3 regions of the Pantoea sp. SGAir0215 genome follow, and region 3 is predicted to be linked to each of the others. Evidence: predicted binding sites of a transcription regulator. Region 3 holds the regulator's gene; each other region holds the start of a gene.
What was found. Region 3 encodes PhoB, which activates phosphate uptake and scavenging genes when phosphate is short. Its sites were predicted from a motif close to CTGTCATAAAACTGNCNNAT; they were not measured.

Region 1: a site for PhoB is predicted at 1,655-1,674, ahead of pitA (inorganic phosphate transporter PitA). Genes of this name have one in related genera too.
Region 2: a site for PhoB is predicted at 4,298-4,317, ahead of glpT (glycerol-3-phosphate transporter). Genes of this name have one in related genera too.

What each region holds. Positions count from the first base shown of each region.
Region 1 is NZ_CP028031.1:379,530-385,939, forward strand. It holds gene C1N64_RS01935 (D-amino acid dehydrogenase) at 1-385, shown strand, start outside; gene C1N64_RS01940 (BaiN/RdsA family NAD(P)/FAD-dependent oxidoreductase) at 410-1,594, opposite strand; gene pitA (inorganic phosphate transporter PitA) at 1,836-3,338, shown strand; gene uspB (universal stress protein UspB) at 3,375-3,710, opposite strand; gene uspA (universal stress protein UspA) at 4,135-4,572, shown strand; gene rsmJ (16S rRNA (guanine(1516)-N(2))-methyltransferase RsmJ) at 4,637-5,389, opposite strand; gene prlC (oligopeptidase A) at 5,397-6,410, opposite strand, start outside.
Region 2 is NZ_CP028031.1:780,317-786,726, reverse strand. It holds gene C1N64_RS03790 (dienelactone hydrolase family protein) at 299-1,135, shown strand; gene metR (HTH-type transcriptional regulator MetR) at 1,566-2,483, shown strand; gene C1N64_RS03780 (YehS family protein) at 2,568-3,047, shown strand; gene C1N64_RS03775 (carboxylate/amino acid/amine transporter) at 3,235-4,098, opposite strand; gene glpT (glycerol-3-phosphate transporter) at 4,456-5,796, shown strand; gene yigL (sugar/pyridoxal phosphate phosphatase YigL) at 5,838-6,410, opposite strand, start outside.
Region 3 is NZ_CP028031.1:1,604,104-1,610,513, forward strand. It holds gene C1N64_RS07485 (SbcC/MukB-like Walker B domain-containing protein) at 1-1,080, opposite strand, end outside; gene sbcD (exonuclease subunit SbcD) at 1,077-2,273, opposite strand; gene phoB (phosphate response regulator transcription factor PhoB) at 2,471-3,160, shown strand; gene phoR (phosphate regulon sensor histidine kinase PhoR) at 3,175-4,494, shown strand; gene C1N64_RS07505 (PstS family phosphate ABC transporter substrate-binding protein) at 4,508-5,428, shown strand; gene C1N64_RS07510 (cobalamin-independent methionine synthase II family protein) at 5,708-6,410, shown strand, end outside.

The DNA.
Region 1 (6,410 bases), 1.2 Mb from region 3:
TTCCACGGTACTGGATGAAACCTATAAAATTGCCATCACGCGTTTTGATAATCGCATCCGCGTCGGCGGTATGGCGGAAATCGTGGGATACAGCAAAACCCTGCTGCCCGCGAGACGGCAAACGCTTGAAATGGTGGTAAACGATCTTTATCCCCGTGGCGGCCGCGTTGAGCAGGCGACCTTCTGGACCGGATTACGGCCGATGACGCCTGACGGCACGCCGATTGTCGGTCATACACATTTCACCAACCTGTGGCTGAACACCGGACATGGCACGCTGGGCTGGACGATGGCCTGCGGATCCGGCCAGCTGTTAAGTGATGTGATTTCAGGCAAACAGCCCGAGATTGCGCACGCAGACTATGCGGTTTCGCGCTATGCCTGAGCGCGTCACTGATGGCGAAGCTCGTTACACGGCCTGCGCGCAAGCCCAGGCCGAGCTCCAGGCCCACTGGAAATTATAGCCTCCCAGCCAGCCGGTCACGTCAACGACTTCACCGATAAAATAGAGTCCCGGCACGTCACGAGCTTCCATTGTTTTAGAGGACAGCTGAGTCGTATCCACACCGCCCAGCGTGACTTCAGCGGTACGGTAACCCTCCGTGCCGTTGGGCTGCACCTGCCAGTTGTGCAACGTCTGCACCAGCGCTGACTGCTGCTTGCTGTTCAGTTGCTTCAGCGTGACATCCGGCACCACCTGCATTTCCTGTAAAATTTCGACCAGACGCTTAGGCAGAATTTTCGCCAGACTGTTTTTCAGACTCAGATTCGGGTGCGCGTCACGCTGAATCGTGAGGAACGCATCCAGCGGCGTGGCAGGCGAGAGATTGACCGAGATAAACTCACCCGGCTGCCAGTAGCTGGAAATCTGCAAGACCGCCGGGCCGGACAGGCCACGATGGGTAAACAGCATCGCCTCTTTGAAGACGGTGCCGTCTTTCGCTTCGATGGTCGTGTCCAGCGCCACACCGGACAGTGTCTGCAGTTGTTCAAGCAGGGGTTTATGCAGCGTAAAGGGCACCAGGGCGGCACGGGTTGGCAACACCGTTAACCCAAACTGCTCGGCCACTTTATAGCCAAACGGTGACGCGCCCAGGCCCGGCATGGAAAGCCCGCCGCTGGCGATGACCAGCTTCTCTGCCTGTACGCTGCTGCCGTTGAGCTGCAGGACGTAGCCCGCTTCGTCGCGGGTTACACTCAGGATTTCGCTGCGCAAACGCAGGGTCACGCGCCCCTTTTCACACTCGGCGAGCAGGAGATCGACCATCTGCTGCGCAGACTCATCGCAAAACAGTTGCCCCAGCGTTTTCTCGTGCCAGGCAATGCCGTGACGATTCACCAGATCGATAAAATCCCATTGGGTATAACGCGCCAGCGCTGACTTACAGAAATGGGGATTATTCGACAGGTAGGCGGCCGGTTCGGTATAGAGATTGGTGAAATTGCAGCGCCCGCCGCCTGACATTAAAATCTTGCGGCCCGGCTTTTTGCCGTTATCCAGCAGTAATACGCGGCGACCGCGCTGTCCAGCCTGCGCGGCACAAAAAAGCCCCGCGGCCCCTGCTCCAATCACGATAACGTCAAACTGTTCCACTGCCATTGTCCACCTGATAAAAGAGGGGCAGATTGTAGTGATCTGCCTGCGTTGATGCCAGTGTCAAAAAATTGCCGCAATTATGTCATAATGTAACTTTATAATTTTAAAGGAATTTACGCCTCTAAGCTTACAAAATTGACACTTTTAAGCCGGTTCAGGTCTATATTTTCCTTTCCCAGACCACATATTGTCGCGGATAATGCGCCGCGTTCATGTCCTCCAAAATGGCGTAACGTCTATGCTACATCTGTTTGCTGGTCTCGATCTTAGCACCGGCCTGTTACTGGTTCTTGCTCTGCTGTTTGTATTGTTTTACGAAGCAATTAACGGCTTCCATGATACGGCCAACGCGGTTGCGACGGTCATCTATACACGCGCTATGCGTGCTCAGCTTGCTGTGTTAATGGCTGGGGTATTCAATTTCTTTGGCGTGCTGCTCGGCGGATTAAGCGTGGCTTACGCCATCGTGCATATGCTCCCGACCGATCTGCTGCTCAATGTTGGCTCCGCTCACGGTCTTGCTATGGTCTTCTCCATGCTGCTGGCCGCGATTATCTGGAACCTGGGAACGTGGTATTTAGGGCTTCCGGCCTCCAGTTCTCACACCCTGATCGGCGCGATTATCGGTATTGGCCTGACCAATGCGTTAATGAGCGGGACATCGGTGGTGGATGCGCTTAACATTCCGAAAGTGCTGAATATCTTCCTGTCGCTCATTCTCTCCCCCATTGTCGGTCTGGTGATTGCGGGCAGCCTGATTTTCCTTCTGCGCCGTTACTGGAGCAACACTAAAAAGCGTGCACGGATTCATATGACGCCCGCTGACCGTGAGAAGATTGACGGCAAGAAAAAACCGCCTTTCTGGACCCGTACCGCCCTGATTATCTCCGCCATTGGCGTCAGTTATTCACATGGTGCTAACGACGGGCAAAAAGGCATTGGTCTGATTATGCTGGTCCTGATTGGCGTTGCGCCAGCGGGCTTTGTGGTCAATATGAACGCGTCGGGTTACGACATCACGCGAACGCGCGATGCTGTGAATCACCTGGAACAGTATTACCAGCAGCACAGCGAATCACTGACCCATATTATCCAGATGGCACCGCCTAAGCTGCCCACGCCGGAAGAAGTCGAACCCACCAGTCCCAAAGAGTTTCACTGCGACAGTGCACGTGCGCTTCAGGCCGTGCAGCGTGCGCAGGTGCTTCTGAACAATCTGCAAAACTACAACGACTTGTCGGTTGAGCAACGCAGCCAGATGCGTCGCCTCTTGTTGTGTATTTCCGATACGGCCGATAAAGCGGCGAAGCTGCCGGAAACCTCGCCAGAGGATAAACGCTTCCTGGGCAAGCTCAAAGGCGACCTGCTGAACACCATTGAGTACGCCCCGGTGTGGATTATCATGGCGGTCGCACTGGCATTGGGAATCGGCACGATGATTGGCTGGCGCCGTGTGGCCACCACCATCGGTGAGAAAATCGGTAAAAAAGGCATGACGTATGCGCAGGGCATGTCGGCGCAGGTGACTGCCGCAGTGTCCATAGGGATTGCCAGCTACACCGGCATGCCGGTTTCCACGACCCACATCCTTTCGTCTTCCGTGGCCGGCACCATGCTGGTCGACGGTGGCGGACTGCAGAGTAAAACGATCAAAAACATCGCCATGGCCTGGGTTTTCACCCTGCCGGTCTGTATTTTGTTATCAGGTTCACTCTACTGGATAGCGCTGAAGCTCATCTGAGTAAGCAGCACATCAGGGCGACTTCGGTCGCCCTTTTTAATGCCAGATAGCCAGGGCGATCAAACTGATAATGACTAATCCGCACAGCGAACTGGTCAACAAAAACAAGCCTCTTACCCGCTCACACCGGCGAATAAATTCGTCATCATGATGATCAAGATAGCGCCTTGCCCAGATATAGCGGACCAGCCGCACCTGCTTGCCAGGCTGACCATGGGAGGTGAAAAAACCCGCGCCGTCAACATATTGGTATAAGAGGGGATCGCAACCCCGCAGAACCACCAGCAGCGCACGCAACGAAGAGAAATAGCGCGCCATATTTACAAGGCATACCACACAAAGAGCCCAAAAAAGCGCGATAGTGCTGATCATGTCACCCTCCTTACCGGCACCGCAGAACAGTGCAGAACGCGCACCATGCTGAACAGTCCCTGCAGAATTTGCCAACAACCCCGTTAAGCGATTTGTAGTTTTATTTTTGAATCATCAGAAAAGTAACAGCCATGTGATCAAGGCTGCTTTTTTTAGTTTAGGAGAAATGTTCAATTTTTTACCAGCGAGGATTTTCGTTTTATACGAGTAAAAATCGTTCATCATTGATCTTATTCACAAGCCAGACGGCTTCAGAAGCATTTGTTAACACACAGGGCTATACTTTCAGGTATAACAACAGCATTGCCTGTATTGCAGGTTACCCAATTTGGTGGCGCTCATCGCCCGTTCGCGCAATGGATTTCGCAGCTGTGACGCGTCTGGAAACCGCTGCCATTCTGAATCTCGTGGAAGGAGTTATATCATGGCTTATAAACATATCCTGATTGCAGTCGATCTTTCGCCAGAAAGTCAGTTATTAGTGGATAAAGCTGTCTCGCTCGCGCGCCCTTACGACGCCAAAATTTCGCTGATTCATGTCGATGTGAATTACTCTGATCTGTACACCGGCCTGATTGACGTCAACCTGGGCGATATGCAAAAGCGGATTTCTGAAGAAACCCATCTGGCGCTGAAAAATCTGTCAGATGCGGCGGGCTATCCCATCACCGAAACCCTGAGCGGCAGTGGCGATCTGGGCCAGGTGCTGGTCGATGCGATTAAAAAATACGACGTGGACATGGTGGTGTGCGGTCATCATCAGGACTTCTGGAGCAAGCTGATGTCATCAGCGCGTCAGTTGATCAACACCGTGCATATCGACATGTTGATCGTGCCACTGCGCGACGAGGATGACGAATAACCCGCACGAAAAAAGCCGGGGCGGTTGACGTGAAGGAACGTCGTCGCCGACCGGCTTGACATGACTACTCCGCGAGCGGCGGATAGATATCGAAGCGGTGGCTTTTCGTGACCACCGCAGACTGCGTACCGACACCGGCCAGCGGTGGCGCATAATCAGGGCGTTTCACCACGATACGCTTCTTTGCCAGACGGCGAGCCGGTTCCAGCAAGGCATCCGCATCCTCATCCGCGCCGACTAATGACTGAAACACCCGCATCTCTTTTTTCACCATGGCGCTTTTTTGCCGATGGGGATACATAGGATCGAGATAAACCACATCTGGCGGTGGCGCAATATCGGTGAGTGCCTGAATACTGGAGGCGTGAATCAGTGAAAGACGCTCACGCAGCCAGCCACCAATTTCCGCATCCTGATAGCCACGCGCCAGCCCGTCTTCCAGCAGTGCCGCCACCACGGGATGCCGTTCCAGCATGCGCACCCGACAGCCTAAGGCCGCCAGCACAAACGCATCGCGCCCTAACCCGGCTGTCGCATCCACCACATCGGGCAGGTAACTGCCTTTAATGCCGACCGCTTTTGCTACCGCTTCGCCACGGCCACCGCCAAAACGCCGGCGATGCGCCATGGCACCGGAAACAAAATCCACGAAGATGCCGCCCAGTTTAGGCTCATCCCGCTTACGCAGTTCAAGATGCGTTGCGGTCTTTACCAGCGCCAGCACCGCATCGTCACAATGCGTCAGTTGCCAGCGTTCGGCCAAAACAGATAAGGCGCCGTCACCGGCGCCTGTTTCATCAAACAAACAAATTTTCACGTACGGCTTATCCCTGAATACCGTAGTGTTCCAGCATGGCATCCAGCTGAGGCTCACGGCCACGGAAGCGTTTAAACAGCTCCATCGGTTCTTCCGAACCGCCGCGCGTCAGAATGTTGTCGAGGAAGGACTGACCGGTTTCGCGGTTAAAAATGCCCTCTTCTTCAAAACGTGAATACGCATCCGCCGCCAGTACATCGGCCCACAGGTAGCTGTAATAACCCGCTGCGTATCCGCCCGCGAAGATATGGCTGAACGCATGCGGGAAGCGGCCCCATTCCGGGCTGGGGACCACGGCGACTTTGCTTTTCACTTCGCGCAGCGTCTCCAGGATCTGTGCGCCTTTTTCTGGGTTGAATTCAGTATGCAGACGGAAATCGAACAGACCGAACTCCAGCTGGCGCAGGATGAACAACGCCGCCTGGTAATTTTTCGCTGCCAGCATCTTATTCAGCAGGTCTTCAGGCAGTGGCTCGCCGGTTTCGTAGTGCCCGGAAATAAACGCCAGCGCCTCCGGCTCCCAGCACCAGTTCTCCATGAACTGACTTGGCAGTTCCACCGCATCCCATGGCACACCGTTAATGCCTGACACGCCAGCCGCCTCAACGCGGGTCAGCATGTGGTGCAGGCCGTGACCAAACTCATGGAACAGGGTGATCACTTCGTCGTGCGTGAACAGCGCCGGTTTACCACTGACGGGACGGTTAAAGTTACAGGTCAGGTAAGCGACCGGTTTTTGCAGGCTGCCATCGGCTTTACGCATCTGCCCAACGCAGTCATCCATCCACGCGCCGCCACGCTTATGCTCACGCGCATACAGGTCAAGGTAGAAGCTGCCGCGCAGCTCGCCACTTTCATCAAACAGATCGAAGAAACGCACATCCGGGTGATAAACATCCACATCCGTCCGCTCTTTGGCGGTGATGCCATAGATGCGTTTGACGACTTCAAACAGGCCAGACACCGCACGGGATTCCGGGAAGTAAGGACGCAGTTGCTCATCACTAATGGTGTAGAGGTG
Region 2 (6,410 bases), 820 kb from region 3:
GACTCCGGGTTAAGGAAAAACAGTACGCCACTTTACGTTACCCGACGGGTTAAATGTGTGACTGGTTTCACTCAAGAAAATGAAAGTTACATTTTCGATGAAATTTTTAGTGATTAATATCACACATTTATCTCAGACCTTCCGTAATGCTACATATGGTGATGTGGAAGGCAGCATGAGAATGTTAAAGAGAAGTGTATTTTAAAGGTTATAAGCTCTGTTACGCATTGCCCGGAACCAGTAATAAATGCCCAGGCTATAGTTACGTGATTGCGCATACGCTTGCACGGAGATAACGATGAAAACCGACGATAATATGACACAAAAATCAGCCGCAGGCGCGTTTGCTCCGGCAGTTCAGCCCACGGCTTCGACCACCATTATTACCGACAGCCCGGCCATCCACGCCGGTGAGACGTCTATTCCGAGTCAGGGTGAAAATCTTCCGGCTTTTTACGCGAAACCGCAGTCAGCAGACGGGCCGTTGCCTGTTGTGCTGGTCGTGCAGGAAATTTTCGGCGTTCATGAACACATTCGCGACATTTGTCGTCGTCTGGCGCTGGAAGGCTATCTGGCTGTCGCGCCAGAGCTTTACTTCCGCGAAGGCGACCCCAACGACTACAACGATATTCCTACGCTGTTTAAAGAACTGGTCAGCAAGGTGCCTGACAGCCAGGTACTGGCGGATCTCGATCATGCCGCTAACTGGGCGGCCCGCAACGGTGGCGACATCCGGCGGATGGGAATTACCGGTTTCTGTTGGGGCGGACGCATCAGTTGGCTTTATGCGGCACACAACCCGCAACTTCGCGCTGCCGTGGCCTGGTATGGTCGCCTGGTAGGGGAAAAAACCATGAAGCAGCAAAAACATCCTATCGATATTGCTGTGGATCTGAACGCGCCTGTGCTGGGTTTGTATGGTGGTCAGGATGACGGCATTCCGCTGGAAAGTGTGGAGCAGATGCGCCAGGCCTTACATGCTGCAAACGCAAAGGCAGAGATCATTGTGTATCCCGATGCCGGGCATGCTTTTAACGCCGACTATCGTCCGAGCTACCATGCCGAATCGGCAAAAGACGGCTGGGCACGTATGTTAGCCTGGTTTAAGCAGTACGGTGTCGCATCCACTGAGTGATAAAAAAAGGGCGCGTAAGCGCCCAAACTCCCGACATCGCCATCCAACACCCGCAATCAGAGAGCTTTTCCGCGTTAACCCTGCTCAGCAGCGCCTGGTGGGTTTTCAGGCTGGATTGCGGAGTGTCCCATAGCCGTTCTGCAGCAACATAACGCGCCTCATTTTTTCTGCTATTTCTTGAGTGAATGTCGTCACCCTCCGGTCCGTTCCGTTTGGATAAGCAAATACTAATTTTTCAGTTCGCGCCGCACACCTGTACGTGAAAAGCCGGGAGTAGGGTTATGGATTGGTATTTGCTATTCTCCAGAAATGCCTGGGTCAGTCTGATCGCCAGTCACGTTTAGCCGTCCAGATGTTTACACCGCTATATTCTGCGGGTACTGTATGTCTCTCAAGCGCAAATTATTCAGTTTCGATGTGAAGGACCCTCATGATCGAATTCAAACATCTCCGGACGCTTCAGGCTCTGCGGAATACCGGCTCGCTGGCCGCCGCGGCCGCCCAGCTTCACCAGACGCAGTCGGCGTTGTCACATCAGTTCAGCGATCTGGAACAGCGGCTGGGATTCCGCCTGTTTGTACGCAAAAGCCAGCCATTGCGCTTCACGCCGCAGGGCGAAATTCTGTTGCAGCTGGCGGAACAGATTCTGCCGCAAATTCAGCAGGCGCTTCAGGCCTGCCATGAGCCGCAACAGACTACGCTTCGTGTTGCCATTGAATGTCATAGCTGCATTCAGTGGCTTACGCCGGCACTGGATAAGTTTCGTCAGAGCTGGCCACAGGTGGTGATGGATTTTAAATCAGGTGTGACCTTCGATCCGCAACCTGCACTGCAACAGGGTGAGCTGGATATCGTTTTAACGTCCGATATTCTGCCGCGCTCGGGCCTGTTCTATTCACCGATGTTCGATTTCGAAGTGCGCCTGGTGCTGGCACCCGATCATCCTCTGGCTCAGGTCGAACATATATCCCCTGACGCACTGGCCGACGAAGTGTTGATGATTTACCCGGTGCAGCGTCAGCGGCTGGATATCTGGCGTCATTTCCTTCAGCCCGCGGGCATCAGTCCTGCACTGAAGAATGTGGATAACACGCTGTTGATGATTCAGATGGTGTCGGCGCGCATGGGCATTGCCGCGCTGCCACACTGGGTAGTGGAGAGCTTTGAAAAACAGGGGTTAGTGATCACGAAAACACTGGGAGAGGGATTATGGAGTCGGCTTTATGCCGCCGTGCGTGACGGCGAGCAGCGTCAGCCTGTGCTGGAAGCCTTTATCCATTTTGCCCGTCAGCATGCCTGTGAACATTTGCCTTTTGTCAGGAATGCCGCGCATCCTGCAGCCGTTTAGCCGCATGAGCGACAAAGCTGCGCGGCGGCGGGCAAAATCCCCTATAATGCGCAGCCTGTTGACTGACCTTGAGACGATCTCACCATGACTAACAACGATATTTTGCGCAGCGTGCGCTATATGCTCGATCTGAACGATGCCAAAATGGTGGCGATTTTTGCCTTAGCGGAGTGCGAGGTTCCTCAGGCCGATATCACCAGTTGGCTGAAAAAAGATGAGGATGCGGCATTTCGCCCCTGCCCCGATGTCCTGATGGGCTATTTCCTGAATGGCTTAATCTTTCATCGCCGTGGGAAAAGTGAGGATGCCCCTGCGCCTTCCATCGAGCGTAAGATGAATAACAACATTTTCATGAAAAAGCTGCGTATTGCATTTGATCTGAAAACGACCGACATCCCTGATATCCTGAAAAAAGCCAACTTCACCGTCTCTCAGGCGGAGATTGGCGCGATCTTCCGTAAACCGGATCACAAAAACTATCGTGAATGCGGTGACCAGATTCTGCGTAATTTCCTCAAGGGGCTGACGATGATTCATCGCCCTGCGCCAGTTAAGCCCGCTTAAACCAGCCTCCGACTTACGCTCGTCCCGCCGGAGAAAGCGCACCGGGATAACAATGCGGTCCGCTCTGCCGGGCGAGCAGACGTCGTCTTGCTCGCCTTCTGCCGACGCGCGCCCGTCCGCCATGGGATCGCAACAGACTGAGCGGCCTGCTACTTTTGGCGCCGGTGCGCGGCGATGCCTTGTTTCTTCACTGTTGATTGTTCTTACCGACCACCCAGCGCTTATGGACCCACAAGGACGCTACTATCACGAGCGCACCGGCAATAAAGCTTGGCCAGTGTGGCTTTTGCTGCCATATCGCCAGGTTGACCAGCAAGCCTGCCGGCACATGCATGTTGTTCATGATGCCCAACGTGCCAGCATCGACCTGCGTAGCACCGTAGTTCCACATAAAGTAACCCAGTCCGGACGCCACCACGCCCAGCCAGACCAGAATGCCCCACTGCAGTGAGGTGGTCGGGAGTTTATGCGGGTTGCCCCAGACGGCCCAGGCCACCACCGCAATCAGCACCGCGCCCAGATAGAACCACGAAAAGGCCGTGTGCTGCGGCACAGGACGGGTTTCCTGCAAACGTTTGTAGCCCACCATACCTGCTGCAAAGCAAATATTGGCTAACTGTACCAGCAACAGGCCGAACCAGAAGTTATCGCTGACTTTGTCATAACGAATGATTGCCGCGCCCGCCACAGCCAGTAACGCACTGAAAATGTACCCTGCGCGCAGAGGCCGTCGACTGATCACGTCGTAGATCAACGTGACGTACAGCGGCGTCATCACGGTAAACAGCAGGAATTCAGACACGCTCAGATAGAGATAGGCTTCGAAACTCAGTAAATACATGATGCCCAGTTGCAGCATGCCTACCAGCATATACAGCAGGAGCGTAGAGGGGCGATAGCCGCGCCAGCGCAGGAAAGGCAAAAATACCACGGCCGCCAGCACCAGGCGCATCAGCACCGAAAACCAGCTGTCAACCTGACCGGCAAGATACTCGCCAATCAGGCTGAATGAAAAAGCCCATAGAATGGTAGTAACAATCAATAAAAGCACGGTAACAACCCCGAAATAAACAGAGCGACAGTGTAAACAATGTCCGCACAGCAGGGAGATTTATCTGGTTGACATCTGTGCATTAACCAGGCAGTTACGCATTAATTTGCCGGTCAGACTTTTTACCTTCTTATCGGGCATATCCTGTCAGCAGAAAAATGTGCGCATCAGCGCATCGGCCTGAGCTTTTCGCGCCAGATTGTCATAAATCTGTAACATATTTGTCATTCATCACAGTAAAGCCACGTATCTCTGTCTATTCTCTGCGCGAAATGGCGCATCCCGATCGCCGTTTTCTTGAGTTTTGCCCAACCTGCCGGGAATCAAAATCATAATGCGCCCTGGAGGGCCACCGCTATGTTGAGTATTTTTAAACCTGCACCACACCAGCCCCGGGTCGAAGACCATCGTATCGATCCACGCTACCGTCGCCTGCGCTGGCAAATCTTTATCGGGATTTTCGTTGGCTATGCGGCCTACTATCTGGTTCGAAAGAATTTCGCCCTGGCGATGCCCTACCTGGTTGAACAAGGCTTCTCACGCGGCGATCTGGGTTTTGCGCTTTCAGGCATCTCCATCGCCTATGGCTTTTCCAAATTTATTATGGGCTCGGTGTCAGACCGGTCAAATCCACGGGTCTTCTTACCTGCCGGCTTAACGCTGGCGGCTGCCATAATGCTGATTATGGGGTTTGTGCCCTGGGCAACCTCCAGCATTATGGTGATGTTCGTACTGCTGTTTATCTGTGGCTGGTTTCAGGGAATGGGCTGGCCGCCCTGCGGACGCACTATGGTCCACTGGTGGTCACAAAAGGAGCGCGGCGGCATCGTTTCTGTGTGGAACTGTGCGCATAACGTCGGCGGCGGGATTCCGCCCCTGCTGTTTCTGCTGGGGATGGCGTGGTTCAACGACTGGAAAGCCGCGCTATATATGCCCGCCTTCGGGGCGATCGCCATTGCGATTCTGGCCTTTGCCCTGATGCGCGATACGCCGCAATCTTGTGGATTACCGCCGATTGAGGCCTATAAAAACGACTATCCGGTGGATTACAACGAAAGTCATGAGGAAGAGTTCACTGCAAGACAAATCTTTATGAAGTATGTCCTTCCCAACAAACTGCTGTGGTATATCGCTCTGGCAAATGTGTTTGTCTACCTGCTGCGTTACGGCATCCTCGACTGGTCACCGACCTACCTGAAAGAAGTAAAGCATTTCACGCTTGATAAGTCCTCCTGGACCTACTTCTTTTATGAGTATGCGGGCATTCCCGGTACGCTGTTGTGCGGCTGGATGTCAGACAAGGTCTTTCGCGGCAACCGTGGTGCGACAGGGGTGTTTTTTATGACGCTGGTTACCGCTGCTACCGTCATCTACTGGCTAAATCCGCCGGGCAATCCCGGTGTGGACATGGCCTGCATGATCGCGATTGGCTTTCTGATTTATGGACCGGTAATGCTCATTGGTCTGCATGCGCTGGAGCTGGCACCCAAAAAAGCGGCTGGCACGGCTGCCGGGTTTACGGGGCTGTTCGGTTATCTGGGTGGCTCAGTCGCGGCCAGCGCCATTGTGGGTTATACCGTCGATTACTTCGGCTGGGATGGCGGATTCATCGTGATGATTGCCGGCGCCGTTATGGCGGTAGTGCTGCTGCTGTTAACCATGATCAGTGAGCACCGGCATAAGCAAAAAAGGGCATAACGGCTTTGCCAGAAGGCCGGCTTACCGGCCTTCTTTTCGGATTACGACAGATAGAGTGTTCTCAGCGTCTCCGGGACGGCATCCTGGGCATTACTGCCAATCACTTCCAGTTCAGGTAAGGTGTCTTTCAGACGCTGATGGGCGTTAGCCATAATGCAGCCTTTGCCTGCCATACTCAGCATTTCGACATCATTCATACCATCACCAAACGCAATACAGTCTTTAAGCGTAAAGCCTAACTGTTTTGCCACCGCTTCCAGGGCATGGCCTTTTGACACGCCGCCTGCCATCACTTCGAGGCAGGTCGGCAGCGAAAAACTCACGTTAACCCTGTCGCCCCAGCGTGCTTCGATGGCCTGCTCCATAGGGACAAGGTGTTCCGGTTCTTCACAGGTAAAAAAGACTTTGCTGATGCCATCCGTCGGCAGCATGCCCGGCTCATAAACCTGATAGTGAAAATCGGACTCGCGAAAATAATCCTTCTCCGCCGGACTGCAGCGGCTGACAAACCACTCATCGTCGCGATAAACATGCGTCAGCACGTCCGGATGATGATACTGCAGACCAAACAGATCGTGGGCGATGTCCGCGTCCAGATTGTGGCTAAAAACCAG
Region 3 (6,410 bases):
AATGACCTGCCCGGTCAACAGCGTTTCCTGCTGCTGCTGTTGCTGACGGCACTGTTCGTGCGCCGTGTCCGTTTCCGCATAGCGTTGCTGCAACACATGATGCGCCTGTGTGGCCGTGTGCATCTGTTGGCTGAGCTGCTGCTGACGTTCCCGCATCGCGTTGCGTTCGGCCAGCAGACTGTCACGTTGCTGCAACGGACCGCGCAGTTTCTCCGCCGGTTCACTGCGCGCCAGACGTTGACGATCCGGCTCTGCCGCCTGACTGGTGTGCTCTGCCGCAGCGAGGGCCGCGGTTGCCTGCTCTGTATCCGCAATAGCCTGCTGATGCTGTTGCTGCCACTGTTGCTGCGCCTGCGCCACGGCAAGCGCGGCAGTCAGCTGGTGTTCAGCGTCGCTGAGGGCCTTTTTTTGCTGGTGCAGTGCAGTACGGGTTGCCTCATCAAGCAGCGCCATGCCGCCTGCCCGACTGCGTAACAGTTCCAGCGCCGTTTTGGCCGCTTTGTGGCGTTCGAACACGGCCATGGACAGACGACCATAAATTTCGGTTCCGGTCAGTTCTTCCAGCAGTTCTGCCCGCTCATTGGCTTTGGCGTTAAGAAACGCCGCAAACTGGCCTTGTGACAGCATCATTGAGCGGGTGAAGCGCGCAAAATCCAGCCCGCTCAGCGTTTCCGTAAGTTTGAGCTTATCGCTCACTTTATCTGCCACAATCTGATTATCGGCGCAGCGTGCCAGCTCAACGCGGGGAGCCTGCAGTTTACCGTCAGCGGTGCCGCGCGCGCGGTTCTGGCTCCAGAATGCCCGCCAGGCTTCGCCTTTAATTTCAAACTCGACCTCCGCCAGGCACTCGGCACAGTCGCGTGTCATCAGGGGGTTATGCCCCTGAGAGATGCCGCCCAGGCGCGGCGTCTGGTGATACAGTGCCAGACAGATGGCGTCCAGCAGCGTAGTTTTACCGGCGCCCGTCGCGCCGGTAATCGCAAACAGCCCGTTGCTGGCAAACGGCTCGGTGCGAAAATCAATAAACCACTCACCTTTGAGCGCGTTAAGATTTTTGAAGCGCAGCGTCAGAATTTTCATGGCTGTTCCTCCAGATCCGCCAGCGTCTGTTTAAACCGCAGGGTGGTCTGGGCAATCTGATCCGCGTCCAGCGCGTCATCCAGCGCCAGTCGTCGGGCAAACACTTCTTCCACATTCAGTTCGCTCAGGGTTTCTTTATCCAGCTGTGCCAGACTGTGCTGGCGCTGTTCACGGCTGCGGCGCAGCAGCAAAACGTCTACGGGCAGGGAAGCTGTCAGCGCTTCTACCTGACGCTGCAAATCACTTAAATATTCCTGCGTGGTCACTTCAATGTCCAGCCAGACAGGTTTGGTCCCGTCGGGCGCAGAAAACTGGCTAAGCTGCCGGGTGATTTGCGCCAGCGAGCCTTTCAGGACCTGCATTGGCTGGAACAGGGGAATGGTCAGGGGCGTGACCGTCAGGCCTGACGGGCTGAAATCCAGCAGGAACACACTTTTTTCGCTGCCCAGTTCATCGAAGCTGAGCGGAATCGGCGAACCGCTGTAGCGAATATGATCGCTGTCGGCCACGCGCTGCGCACGATGAATATGCCCCAGCGCAATATAATCCGCAGGCGGAAAGGCCGAGGCCGGAAAGGCATCCAGTGTACCAATATAGATATCGCGCACTGAGTCGCTTTTGCTGACGCCGAGGGCGGTGAGGTGGCCGGTCGCGACGATGGGAAGCGCCAGATTCAGCGCCTGCGCGGCAGCAAAACTGCGCTGATAATGGGCGGTAATGGCCTCCAGCAGGCTGCGCTGTTTATCGCGTCCTGACTGGCCGGCCTGGCTGCGCATAATATCGCGTGGCCGCAGATAAGGAATGGCGCACAGCAGCGCGCCCGGTTCGCCCTGACGCGTCGTTAACATCAGCACATCGTTACCGTCCTGCGGCGTGGTAATCACGCGGGTATTCAGGCAGGCGAGCAGTTCACGCGACTCGTTCAGCGTAGCCACCGAATCGTGATTTCCGGCCAGCACCACCAGCTGACAGCCGCTGGGTTGTAACGCCACCACAAAGCGGTTGAACATTTCACGTGCATAGCTGGGCGGTGTGCCGGTATCGAATAAATCACCCGCCACAATCAGCGCATCCACCTGATGCTCTTCAATTCGGGCCAGCAGCCAGTCCAGAAAGGCCTGATGCTCAGCGGCCCGGCTTTTGTTGTAAAAGAACTGCCCCAGGTGCCAGTCCGCGGTATGGATAATGCGCATAACACTCCCTGCCATAACAAATCGCCCGGCGATTATACTGGCTCCATCACTAAAGCCACAAAACATGTCGTCATGTTGTCATAAATGGTTGTTGCAGGCCGGTTTTTATGGCTAACTTTTTCATAAAAGTGTCACAAAACTGACGCATAATGGCGCCGCAAATATCAGTGAAAGCCGTCCTACCTGCAGGAGTCATAATGGCTAAGCGCATTTTAGTTGTGGAAGATGAAGCTCCAATCCGTGAGATGTTATGTTTCGTTCTGGAACAAAATGATTATCAGCCGATTGAGGCAGAAGATTATGACAGCGCCGTCAGTAAGCTGATTGAACCCTGGCCTGACCTTATCCTGCTGGACTGGATGTTACCTGGCGGCAGCGGCATTCAGTTTATCAAACACCTTAAACGTGAAGCGATGACGCGTGATATTCCGGTCATGATGCTGACCGCACGTGGCGAAGAGGAAGATCGCGTGCGTGGCCTGGAAGTCGGGGCCGACGACTACATTACCAAACCGTTTTCCCCGAAAGAGCTGATGGCCCGTATCAAAGCTGTGATGCGTCGCATTTCGCCGATGGCGGTCGAAGATGTAATTGAAATGCAGGGCCTGAGCCTGGATCCCTCCTCGCACCGGGTGATGTCGGAAACCACGCCGCTGGAGATGGGGCCGACAGAGTACAAGCTGCTCCACTTCTTTATGACCCATCCTGAACGTGTTTACAGCCGTGAACAGCTACTGAATCACGTCTGGGGCACCAACGTCTATGTTGAAGATCGTACAGTTGACGTGCATATTCGCCGTCTGCGCAAAGCGCTGGAACTGACCGGTCATGATCGCATGGTACAAACCGTCCGCGGAACAGGTTATCGTTTCTCTGCCCGCTTTTAAACGGAGCTTTAACCGTGCTGGAACGCCTCTCCTGGAAGCGATTATTGTCCGAACTGGTGCTGGCGTGTTTGCCTGCGCTGGTACTCGGCCTGTTGTTCGGCTATCTGCCGTGGCTGTTGTTACTCAGCGTAGTCGGTATTTTACTGTGGCATTTTTATAACCTGATGCGGCTGTCGCACTGGCTGTGGCTGGATCGCACGATGACCCCGCCTTCCGGTCAGGCAAGCTGGGAACCGCTGTTTTACGGTCTGTATCAAATGCAACTGCGCAACCGACGTCGGCGGCGTGAGCTGGGTCATCTGATCAAACGGTTTCGCAGTGGTGCAGAGTCGCTGCCGGATGCCGTTATCCTGACAACGGAAGAGGGCACCATCTTCTGGTGCAATGGCCTGGCACAGCAGCACCTCGGGCTGCGCTGGCCCGAAGATAACGGGCAAAATATCCTTAATCTGCTGCGCTATCCTGAATTTTCACGTTATCTGCGCCAGCGCGATTTCGACAAGCCGCTGACGCTGGTGCTGAATAACCAGCATCACATGGAATTTCGTGTTATGCCCTACAGCGAAGGCCAGTGGTTGATGGTGGCCCGCGACGTGACGCAAATGCACCAGCTGGAAGGTGCACGACGCAACTTCTTCGCCAACGTCAGTCACGAACTTCGCACGCCGCTGACGGTGCTTCAGGGTTATCTGGAGATGATGAATGACTCAGTCATGAATCAACGTTCGCGTGACAAAGCGTTGCACACCATGTCAGAACAAACCCGCCGAATGGACAGCCTGGTGAAACAGCTTCTGACGCTGTCGCGTATTGAGGCGGCCCCGGTCATCAATATGAAAGAAAAAGTTGATGTGCCGGTCATGTTGAAACTGCTGCAACATGAAGCGGAAACGCTGAGCGGCGGGCGACATCAAATCCATTTTCACACCGATCCGCATCTGAAAGTGTTTGGCAATGACGAGCAATTGCGCAGTGCCATCTCTAACCTGGTCTACAACGCGGTCAACCATACGCCAGACGGCACACGAATTGATATCAGTTGGTTACGCAGCAAGCAGGGCGCGGTATTTAAGGTCTGCGATAACGGTCCCGGTATTCCCGCTGAGCATATTCCGCGCCTGACCGAACGCTTTTATCGTGTAGATAAAGCGCGTTCACGTGCGACTGGCGGCAGCGGGCTGGGGCTGGCTATCGTCAAACATGCGTTGAGTCACCATAATGCCCGGCTGGAGATCACCAGCATCCCGCATCAGGAAACCTGTTTTACATTTACCCTGGCACCAAGGTTGATTGTCAGTAACGGGATGCAGGAGAATGCCGTTCATCAATCGTGAACGGACCGGAACGATGCGCGCTTTTCTTTTGGTGTTCTTTTCGCTGTTGCCAGCCCTCGGGCAGGCGCAGCCCGTCATGCTGTCCGGAAATCTCAGTAGCGCCGGCTCCGACACGCTCGGCTATCTGATGACGTTATGGGGAGATGACTTTAGCCGTCAGGCGCCTGGCGTGAACGTTCAGGTTCAGGCTTCGGGGTCGTCTACCGCGCCCACTGCGTTGACCGCCGGGGCCGTTCAACTGGGCGCGATGAGTCGTCCGATGCAGGCTGATGAGCGCCAGGCCTTTGAGGCGCGCTATGGCTATCCGCCGCTGGCCGTGCCGGTGGCAATGGATGCGCTGGTCGTGGTGGTCAATCAACGTAACCCGCTGCGTGAAATCGATCCGCGGCAGCTCGATGCGGTTTTTTCCATCACCCGGCTTTGCGGCGCGCATCAGGTTCCACAACGCTGGGGTGACCTGGGACTGCACCAGACAGAATGGCAGCAGCGTCCCATCCAGCGCTATGGCCGTAACTCCGCCTCGGGAACATGGGGCTTTTTCAAACAGCAGGCGCTGTGTCAGGGCGATTTCCGCAATGACGTGGCCGAGTTTCCCGGCTCTGCCGCCGTGGTACAGGCCGTAGCCGGTAATCCCCGCAGCATCGGCTATGCCAGTTTTGGTTTCCATCTGAGCGGCGTCAGGTTGCTGCCCGTGGTGACCAAAAACGGCGACGCGGTGGCACCGGATCCAGAGACTATCCGTACCGGCCGCTATCCATGGTCGCGTCCGCTTTATCTCTATGTGAATAAAGCGCCAGGTAAACCTTTACCGCCACTGGTCGATGCCTTTTTACGACAGGTGCTTTCCAGTCAGGGGCAACAGCGCGTCAGCGAGGCCGGGTATTTGCCGCTCTCTGCGGCGCAGATTGCTCAGGCTCGCGCTTCGCTCGAATAACGCCCACCTGTCCGTCAACAAACGTCGGTAGCGTCACCGTAAAACAGCCTGCCTCCGGACCCGTAAGCCCGATCAGGCTGTCTGTTCTGCGGCCGCTGACAGAAAAGCCGACGGCGACGATGCAACATGAATTTTTTTCAGGCGACGTGAATTTTATTCGTTTGCCGCTGAGAGAACGGCATGTCACTCTGCATTTAGACGTTTAGCCATCCAGAAGGCTAAAATAACATTATGTAACTATTCCCGGCCGAAATTATCTGGCCGTGACGAGGAGTGATCATGCAAAGACAAACCGCCCCGTTTCGTGCCGACACCGTTGGCAGCTTTCTTCGTCCTGCCGCGATCAAACAGGCTCGCGAGAAATACCAGGCGGGGGAAATCAGCGCTGACGAGTTGCGTGAGGTTGAAAACGAAGCCATCCGTGATGTGGTGGCAAAACAGCGTGAAAACGGCCTCAAAGTGGTCACGGATGGGGAATTCCGTCGCGGCTGGTGGCATTTTGACTTTTTCTACGGCCTGAAAGGCGTGGAACATTTTGAAGCCGATCAGGGCATTCAGTTCAACGGCGTACAGACCAAAGCGCACGGTGTCAAAGTGACCGGCAAACTGGGGTTTGACGGGCATCCGATGCTGGATCATTTCCGCTTTTTGCAAGGCATCGCAGGGGATGCCGTGGCGAAAATGACGATTCCCAGTCCCAGCGTGCTGCATTTCCGTGGCGGACGTAAAGTGATCGACGCGGAGGTGTATCCCGATCTTGATGTGTACTTTGACGATCTGGCACAGACTTACAAAGACGCAATCGCCGCCTTTTATGCGGCAGGCTGCCGCTATCTGCAACTGGATGATACGGTGTGGGCGTACCTGTGCTCGGACGAGCAAAAGCGTGAGATCCGCGAGCGCGGTGACGATCCCGAGCAGCTGGCCCGAACCTACGCCCGCGTGCTGAATAAAGCGCTGGAGGATAAACCGGCCGATCTGA